2 linked regions of the Kaistia algarum genome follow. The protein of the gene in region 1 binds, or shares a complex with, the protein of each later gene. Links are inferred from orthologs where the notes say so. Each region holds a gene or a part of one and is shown in the gene's direction. Other genes may lie near its edges.

Region 1 (4,910 bases):
TAGCCGACCGAACCGTCACCGCCACCGACGATCAGCGTGTCGACCTTGCGGTCGGCCGCCTTGTCGATTGCCTTGAGGAACTTGTCGCCCTCGACCAGATCGACGGAGATCGTCTCGCTATGGCCGACGAAAGCCTCCCGAGCGATCCGCTCGACATCGCCTGGCTGACGATCGCGGATCGTGCCGGCCCGCGCATTCAGGATGACGACGATTTCTGCCAATGAAGAGTCTCCAGCCGGCCGCGCCTATGAAAGTCGTGCCCGGCATCGGCACGGCGTCAACGTCCGACATATGGAGTGGTTCAACGGCGATGAGAAGCCCGGAACGCCGACGTCCCCGGAGCGGACACTCGCCCCAGTTCGTCCCGCATTCGTAGGATGCAGCCGGCCGAATGCTTCGACAAAGCCTCCGCGCGTCAGCTCTGCTCAGGCAGAGGCGCCTCGCCCTTGCGCTCGCGCATCAGATTGACGAAGCGCGTGAACAGATAATGGCTGTCGCGCGGACCGGGTGACGCTTCGGGATGGTACTGGACCGAGAAGATCGGCTTGTCCTTGACCTTCAGGCCGCAATTCGACCCGTCGAACAGCGAGACATGCGTCTCCTCGACACTGTCCGGCAGCGAGCCCGTATCCACGGCAAAGCCGTGGTTCATAGAGGTGATCTCTACCTTGCCGGTCGTCATGTCCTTGACGGGATGATTGGCGCCGTGATGGCCCTGATGCATCTTCGTCGTTTCGCCGCCGAGCGCGATGCCAAGCATCTGGTGACCGAGGCAGATGCCGAACAGCGGCACATCGGCCGCGATCACGTCGCGAATTGCGGGCACGGCATATTCGCCGGTGGCCGCCGGATCACCAGGACCATTGGAGAGGAAAACACCGTCAGGCTTGTGAGCGAGGATCTCCTCGCCGGTCGCCGTCGCCGGCAGCACCGTGACCTCGCAGCCCGCTTCGGTCAGCAGGCGCAAGATGTTGCGCTTGATGCCGTAGTCGACGGCGACGACCTTGTGTGCCGACCGCTCCTGCCGGCCATAGCCCTCATTCCAGGCCCAGGTGGTCTCGTCCCAGCGGAAGGTCTGGCCAGTCGTCACGTCCTTTGCCAGGTCCATGCCGACAAGGCCGGGCCAGGCCGACGCCTCGGCACCAAGCAACGCCGCATCGAAATTCCCGTCCGGCGAATGGGCGATCACCGCGTTCGGCATGCCCTTCTCGCGGATCAGGGCCGTCAGCGCCCGCGTGTCGACCCCGGTGATGCCGATGATGCCACGAGCCTTCAGCCAGAAATCGAAGCCCTTCAGCGCGCGATAATTGGACGGGCTGGTGATGTCGGTCTTCAGAACGCAGCCGCGCACGCCGGAGGCCGAGGCCATGTTGACGGTCTCGATATCCTCGTCATTCGTGCCGACATTGCCGATATGCGGGAAGGTGAAGGTGATGATCTGCCCGGCATAGGAGGGGTCGGTCAGTATCTCCTGGTAGCCAGTCATCGCCGTGTTGAAGCAGACTTCGCCCACGGCATGGCCGATCGCGCCAATGCCCTGGCCCTCGATCACCGTTCCATCGGCGAGGATCAGCAGCGCGGTCGGCTTCGGCTCGGCCCAGGCTGCATCGGCGTTCGGAAGGTCATCAATCATCGGACATCCATGCGGTTCGGCGGGAGCGCCCTGAGGCGCAAAACCGCGCACGACAAAGCGCGGCAGAACCGGAAAAGTTCTCCGCCTTGGGTTGCGGCGGAAACTAGGAGAAGGCAGCTTCGCCGTCAAGCCGACCCGCGACGAGCAAAAACAAGCATTTTCAATCGTTTAGCTGATAGGCGCTTGAACAGAGACGGTGACGCTCCTATGGTGCGGCCGATTTTGAAGGAGTCAATGCGATGCGCGACACGATCAGCGCCGATCTGAAGACGGCCACGCTGGCAAGAGACAAGCAGCGCACGGGAGCGCTCCGCCTGATCTCGGCGGCAATCAAGGATCGCGACATCGCCGCACGCGGCGCCGGTCAGGGGCAGGCCAGCGATACGGAGCTGATCGACCTCCTCGCCAAGATGGTCAAGCAGCGGCTCGAATCGGCCAAGATCTACGAGGACAATGGCCGCGCCGAACTCGCCGAGCAGGAGCGCGCCGAGATCGCCATCATCGAAGCCTATCTGCCGAAGCAGCTTTCGGAAGAAGAAGCCAAGGCCGCGATCGCCGCCGTCATCGCCGATATCGGCGCGAACGGCATCAAGGACATGGGCAAGGTCATGGCCGAGCTGAAGACCCGCCACGCCGGCCAGATGGATTTCTCCAAGGCCAGCGCTGCCGTGAAGGCCGGGCTGACGGCATAAGCAGTAGGCGGTCGGCGCCCGGGAATGCTCGCCTGGCCGAAGCGGCCGGACGCTATTTCTTTGCCGCTCGCGATGCCGACCGGTAATATGCTCGGTCTTCTGATAGAGACCCCAGCATGCGCTTCCCGCCTTCCTTCCTTGACGACATCCGAGCGCGCCTTCCGCTCTCGTCCGTCGTTGGGCGGAGGGTTTCGTGGGATCGGCGCAAGTCGCAGCCGGCGAAGGGGGATTTCTGGGCCTGCTGCCCGTTCCATGGCGAGAAGTCGCCCTCCTTCCATGCCGATGACCGCAAGGGCCGCTATTACTGCTTCGGCTGCGGCGCTTCCGGCGATCATTTCACCTTCCTGACCGAGCTCGAAGGCCTCTCCTTCCCCGAGGCGGTGGAACGGCTTGCCGGCGAGGCGGGCCTTGCCATGCCGGCGCGCGACGAGCGGTCCGAGGCAGAGGAAAAGCGCCGTGCGTCGCTGCATGAGGTGATGGAGCTTGCCGCCACCTATTTCGAGCAGAGCCTGCAATCGCGCGAGGGCGCGGCGGCGCGTGGCTATCTCGCCGGCCGGGCGCTCGGCCCCGAGGTGCAGCGCCGATTCCGCCTCGGCTATGCCAAGTCGGGACGCAACGCACTCAAGGAATATCTCGCCGGCAAAGGCGTTCCGCATGACGACATGGTCGCGGCGGGGCTTCTGATCGCCGGGGAGGACATTCCCGTCTCCTTCGATCGCTTTCGCGACCGCGTCATGTTCCCGATCACGGATTTTCGCGGCCGCATCGTCGCCTTTGGGGGACGGGCGCTCTCGGCCGATGCGCAGGCGAAATATCTGAACTCGCCGGAGACCGCGCTCTTCAAGAAAGGCGACCTCCTCTACAACGGCTTTGAAGCGCGCAAGGCAGCTCAAGGCGCCGGCACGCTGGTCGTCGTCGAAGGCTATGTCGACGTGATCGCCATGGTGACGGCGGGCTTCGGCCATACGGTCGCGCCGCTCGGCACCGCGCTTACCGAACATCAGCTCGCCCTGCTCTGGCGGATGACGCCGGAGCCGATCCTGTGCTTCGACGGCGACAAGGCGGGCCTTAGGGCTGCGTTTCGCGCCGCCGATCTCGCCATGCCCCATCTGACGCCGGGCCGCAGCGTGCGCTTCGCCCTGCTGCCGGAAGGCCAGGACCCGGACGATCTGATCCGCAATGCCGGGCGCGACGCGATGAAATCCGTGCTCGATGCAGCGCGCCCGCTCGTTGACATGATCTGGATCCGCGAAACCGAAAAAGGCGGCTTTGAAACGCCCGAGCGTCGCGCCGCCTTCGAAGCCCGCATCCGCGAGATCGCGCGAAGCGTCGGCGACGAGACGGTGCGGCGCCATTATGAGCAGGCGCTATCCGAGCGGCTGCGGAGCCTGTTCGCACCCGCCGCCGCCGCGCGCGGCCCGGGCGGCCGGCCTCGCGCGCCGGGTCGCGTCGGCCGGCAGGATGCGCCGGACGCGCCGCACTATGTCCCGACCTTCCGCACCAAGCCGGTTCAGGTCTCGCAAACCCTGCAGCAGACCAAGAGCCGACCCCTGCCGGGACCGCGCGAGATCGTCCTCGTCATGACCATGGTCAACCATCCCGCGCTGATTGCGGAGCATTTCGCGGCCTTCGCCGAAATCGAGCTTGCGAATCGCGAACTTGACTCTCTTCGTTCGCAAATTCTAGAGATTGCGGCCGATGAGCCGCATATCGAGGCGGAGGCTCTGCGGCACCGGCTCGCCGGTGCGGGAGCGGGCGAATTGCTGGACCGGCTGGAACTTCAGATCCAGCGCAGCAGCATATGGCAGGCGGGAGCGGCAGCCTCCGACGGAGACGCGCTAGACGGATGGATTCAGGCACTGACCTTGCATAGGAAGGCGCGCACTTTACATAAGGAACTCAAGGATGCCGAGGCTGCGCTTGCCTCCGACGGAAGCGATGCCAATCTGGCTCATTTTCTCGACATCCAGAACCAATTAGCGAACAGCGAAGGCACGGAAGCTCTGATCGAAGGATTTGGAGCGAGTTCGGGCAGGCTTCTTAAATCCGTCTAGGCCGCGAAGGCATTAGATGGTTAGGCGGACCTTAATAGGAAAAGTCTAGTTCATACAGACGATTCGGTACCAGCCTCGGTGCCGGGCGAAATGGGATCGGCGGCGGCGGGACGCGACGGACGGACAGGAAGTCTGGCGCGCTGCCACCGTCAATACGGAGAAGAGCATGGCGACGAAGGTTCAGGAGAACGAAGAGGCTCAAGAGGCGGCCGAACCCCAGGACGGCCCGCTTCTGGACCTCTCGGATGCCGCCGTCAAGCGGATGATCAAGGTCGCCAAGAAGCGCGGCTTTGTCACCTATGACGAGCTCAATTCCGTTCTTCCGTCGGAGCAGGTCGGTTCGGAGCAGATCGAGGATATCCTCTCGATGCTCTCCGAAATGGGCATCAATGTGATCGAGGCCGACGAGGTCGAGACCGAGGAAGAAACCCCGGCCGACGCCGAGGAAGAGGCAGGCGAGCTTGCCGAATCAACCGGCACCGCCGTTGCCAAGACGACGACCGCGCGCGAGCCGACGGACCGCACCGACGA
Region 2 (3,403 bases), on another replicon or contig:
CGGTCAGGACGCGCGCGAATTCCGTCACATCCTGCTGGCTGTAGCCGCCATCGACGCCGACCGTATGCAGTTCGAGGATTTCGCGCGCATGATTCTCGTTGAGGCCATTGCCGCTCTTGAGGCCGGCCGGGGAATTGGGGCCGGTGGAATCGACATTGTCCAGCGAGAGCAGCATGGCCGGGTGGCGGGTTGCGGCGACCAGCATGTCCTCGAAGCGGCCGAGCACATGCGGACGGATCGCCTCGCGCTCGAAGGCACCGGCAAGACCTCGGATCCGCTCGTCCTTGTCGGATTGCAGAGCGAAATGATTCGCCCAGAAATCGACGAGGCGCTCGACATAGCCAATATCGGCGGAGAGCCGGCGGGACGCACGGGCCGCGATCTCCGACCGGTAGAACACCATGGAGCGGCGCGGCGCCGTATCGTCGAGCGCCTTGCCGCCGGGCGCCATCATGGCCGCCCCGACCACCGGTACTGCAACCGGCGCTGCCTTCGATGCGTCGCCCGCTGCCGTGGAGGCCATTCCACCGGCCGACTCGGCGGCCGCCATGTCGGGCACTTTCACCTCGGGCGCGGCACGCCGCGTCGTCTGGCGGGCGATCTGGTCGCGGCGGATGGCGAGATAGGCCTCTTCGGCACCCGGCAACCCCGCATCGTCGAGACGGACGATATCCGCCGCATCCAGTTCCGCCAGGACGGCGGCTTTCGGATCGGCGGCGATCCGGCCGATATCGCCAGGCCTCGGGCCGAGGCCGAATCGTTTCAAGGCCAAGGCGGCCTCTTCCACTGACATGCATGCGCTCCTTCGGCTTGCCCCAGCCGATAGCCATGACGGCTCGAGCGGCAGGCTCCTACGCGGTTAAGCGAAAATTGCGGCTCTGGGCTAAATTGTCGGCATCGCGAATCGGATTGTCTCAACGCCGCAACTTGCAAGCTTCAAATGCGGTCTCGGCCCTTCGCAGGCGGAGAATTCACATGGCTGTTAATAGCGGTACTAGACTGGCAATCGATTCGATTTGAACGGAAGCTGGCGGCTAAGTGAGCGTCGGAGGAGGCTCGCCATCCGAAGCGGCGTGACGAGGCGTGGACGCGGCCCAGGGTTGCGAGCCCGAGTGTCTCCGTGTCGTTTCGACCTTTGGAAAACACGAGAACGAGGACGATGAACCTTCCTGCCCTTGGCCTGAACGTGCCGACCAGCGAGTTCTATCGCCAGGCGCCGCACAACATCGAAGCGGAGCAGGCGCTGCTCGGCGCGGTGCTGGTCAACAACGAAGCGTTCTACCGCGTGTCGGACTTCCTGGAGCCGACGCACTTCTTCGAGCCGGTGCACCAGCAGATCTACGAAATCACCTCGCAGATCATCCGCTCGAACAAGGTCGCGACTCCGGTCACGATGAAGACCTTCCTCCCGGCCGACCTCGCCATCGGAGAGCTCAATCTCGCGCAATATCTCGCCCGCCTGGCCGCCGAGGCGACGACGATCATCAATGCCGAGGATTATGGCCGGGCGATCTACGACCTCGCGCTCCGCCGTTCGCTGATCGGCATCGGCGAGGATGTGGTCAACATCGCCTATGATGCGCCGGTCGACATGCCGCCGCGGGCCCAGATCGAGGACGCCGAGCGCCGGCTTTTCGCCCTTGCCGAGACCGGGCGCTATGATGGCGGTTTCCATGCGTTCGAGGAAGCGCTCAAATCCGCCATCGACATGGCGAGCGCCGCCTATCAGCGAGATGGAGGCCTCTCGGGTATAGCCACCGGTCTCGATGATCTCGACCAGAAGATGGGCGGGTTGCAGCCCTCGGATCTGATCATCCTTGCCGGGCGCCCCGCCATGGGCAAGACCTCGCTCGCCACCAACATCGCCTACAACATCGCCAAGGCCTATCGCGGCGAATTGCAGCCCGATGGCACTATCAAGACGGTGAATGGCGGGATCGTCGGCTTCTTCTCGCTGGAAATGTCGGCCGAGCAGCTCGCGACCCGCGTCATCGCCGAGCAGTCCGGCGTCTCGTCATCGCATATTCGCCGCGGCTCGATCGACGAGAACCAATTCGCCCGTGTCGTCACGGCGTCGCGCGAAATGGCACGCATTCCGCTCTATATCGACCAAACCGGCGGCCTCTCGATAGCCCAGCTCACGGCCAGAGCCCGCCGGCTGAAGCGCCAGCGCGGCCTCGACGTTCTGGTGATCGACTATCTCCAGCTGCTTTCGGGCTCGGGCAAGCGTTCCGAGAACCGCGTGCAGGAGATCACCGAGATCACCACGGGTCTCAAGGCGCTGTGCAAGGAACTCGCTGTCCCGATCATCGCGCTGTCGCAGCTGTCGCGTCAGGTCGAATCGCGCGACGACAAGCGCCCGCAGCTCTCGGATCTGCGCGAATCCGGTTCGATCGAGCAGGACGCCGACGTGGTGATGTTCGTCTATCGCGACGAATATTACCTGAAGGGCAAGATGCCCAAGGAAGGCACCGAAGAGTTTTTCAAATGGCAGGCCGAGATGGAGCAGGTCGCCGGCGTCGCCGAAGTCATCATCGGCAAGCAGCGCCACGGGCCGACCGGAACCGTCCAGCTCCAGTTCGAGGCCGAGGTGACGCGCTTCTCCAACCTCGTCCGGCGCGACCACCTGCCCGATTCCTACGAGTGAGGTCGCGCCCGGCATCTTCGCCGGGAAACCCCGCCCTTCAGGAAATCTCCGAGGCCGGCTCCACCATGGCCGGGGCGCGTTGCGGCGGCTTCTGCATCCGCGGACGAATTTCGTGCCGCCGGAACAGGACAGTCATGATCGCGCGCAGCATCGGGAATGGAATGCGCCAGTAGTCGCCTATGATCTCGTCGGCGCGGTCCGGCTGGAAATGCGGCAGCCCGGACCACGAATAGACGGTAAGCTCGCCAATCCTGAACGTCTGGCCGCAGTCATAGATATCGACCCGGAGGTGATCCAGTCCGGCCGCAAGACGCTCGGCCGCCGCCAGCATTTCGATCAGGCGTTTGGGGCGCGGCAGGTTTCCCGGATGCGGTTCGCGCGACGAGCGCCAGGGCAAGCGCGTCCAGTCGGGCGTATGAAATCCCGTCGTGCGGTCGCGGTTGCCGGACGCGACCAAAATCGTCTCTATGACGCGCGCTTTGCCGTTGAAGACGAAGATCTTGCGTTCGGGGGGCGGCTCACCGGAATCGTGGAAGAGCAGTCTCTCGACGATCAGTCCGGGCTGTAAATGTTCATAGCCGGGCTCTCCCATCGTCGTTCCGTGATTATAGGCCAGCCATTGCCGCGCTGACGCACGCATACGCGCCGTATCCGGCTCCGCTCCAGCCTCGACGATCTCGACGTGACCATAGCCGTGCGTGCTCTTGAGGACGAACGGTGTCGGCAGACTGTCGAAGGGGATCTGATCCGGGTCCC

The links. The genes of interacting proteins can lie anywhere in the genome.
Region 2: the proteins of dnaG (region 1) and OSH05_RS00540 are in contact, whole or in part, in a crystal structure (PDB 2R6A), measured with the Geobacillus stearothermophilus proteins. The link is inferred for Kaistia algarum from one-to-one orthologs. Residues at the interface, in WP_049624496.1 of Geobacillus stearothermophilus: Lys456, Leu457, Leu458, Pro459, Ala460, Asn463, Ala464, Leu467, Leu535, Leu536, Ile537, Ala538, Gln544, Glu545, Asp548, Tyr549, His552; in WP_033016901.1 of Geobacillus stearothermophilus: Ser13, Glu15, Ala16, Gln18, Glu91, Leu92, Asp94, Ala95, Val96, Pro97, Thr98, Ala99, Ala100, Asn101, Tyr104, Tyr105, Ile108.

The regions. Positions count from the first base shown.
Region 1 is NZ_JAPKNJ010000003.1:224,829-229,738, reverse strand. The notes cover bases 2,029-4,910. They hold dnaG (DNA primase), read left to right. Parts: upstream 2,029-2,441; coding sequence 2,442-4,379; downstream 4,380-4,910. Other genes in these bases: rpoD (RNA polymerase sigma factor RpoD), read left to right, coding at 4,546-4,910; OSH05_RS19415 (GatB/YqeY domain-containing protein), read left to right, coding at 2,029-2,325. In the rest of the region: OSH05_RS19425 (diacylglycerol/lipid kinase family protein), read right to left, coding at 1-221; carA (glutamine-hydrolyzing carbamoyl-phosphate synthase small subunit), read right to left, coding at 416-1,633; more of OSH05_RS19415, read left to right, coding at 1,873-2,028. UniProt on the Escherichia coli protein: RNA polymerase that catalyzes the synthesis of short RNA molecules used as primers for DNA polymerase during DNA replication.
Region 2 is NZ_JAPKNJ010000001.1:103,598-107,000, forward strand. Bases 491-3,403 are described here. They hold OSH05_RS00540 (replicative DNA helicase), read left to right. Parts: upstream 491-1,159; coding sequence 1,160-2,647; downstream 2,648-3,403. Other genes in these bases: OSH05_RS00535 (DUF1800 domain-containing protein), read right to left, coding at 491-793; OSH05_RS00545 (ATP-grasp fold amidoligase family protein), read right to left, coding at 2,685-3,403. Also shown: more of OSH05_RS00535, read right to left, coding at 1-490. UniProt on the Escherichia coli protein: The main replicative DNA helicase, it participates in initiation and elongation during chromosome replication. Travels ahead of the DNA replisome, separating dsDNA into templates for DNA synthesis.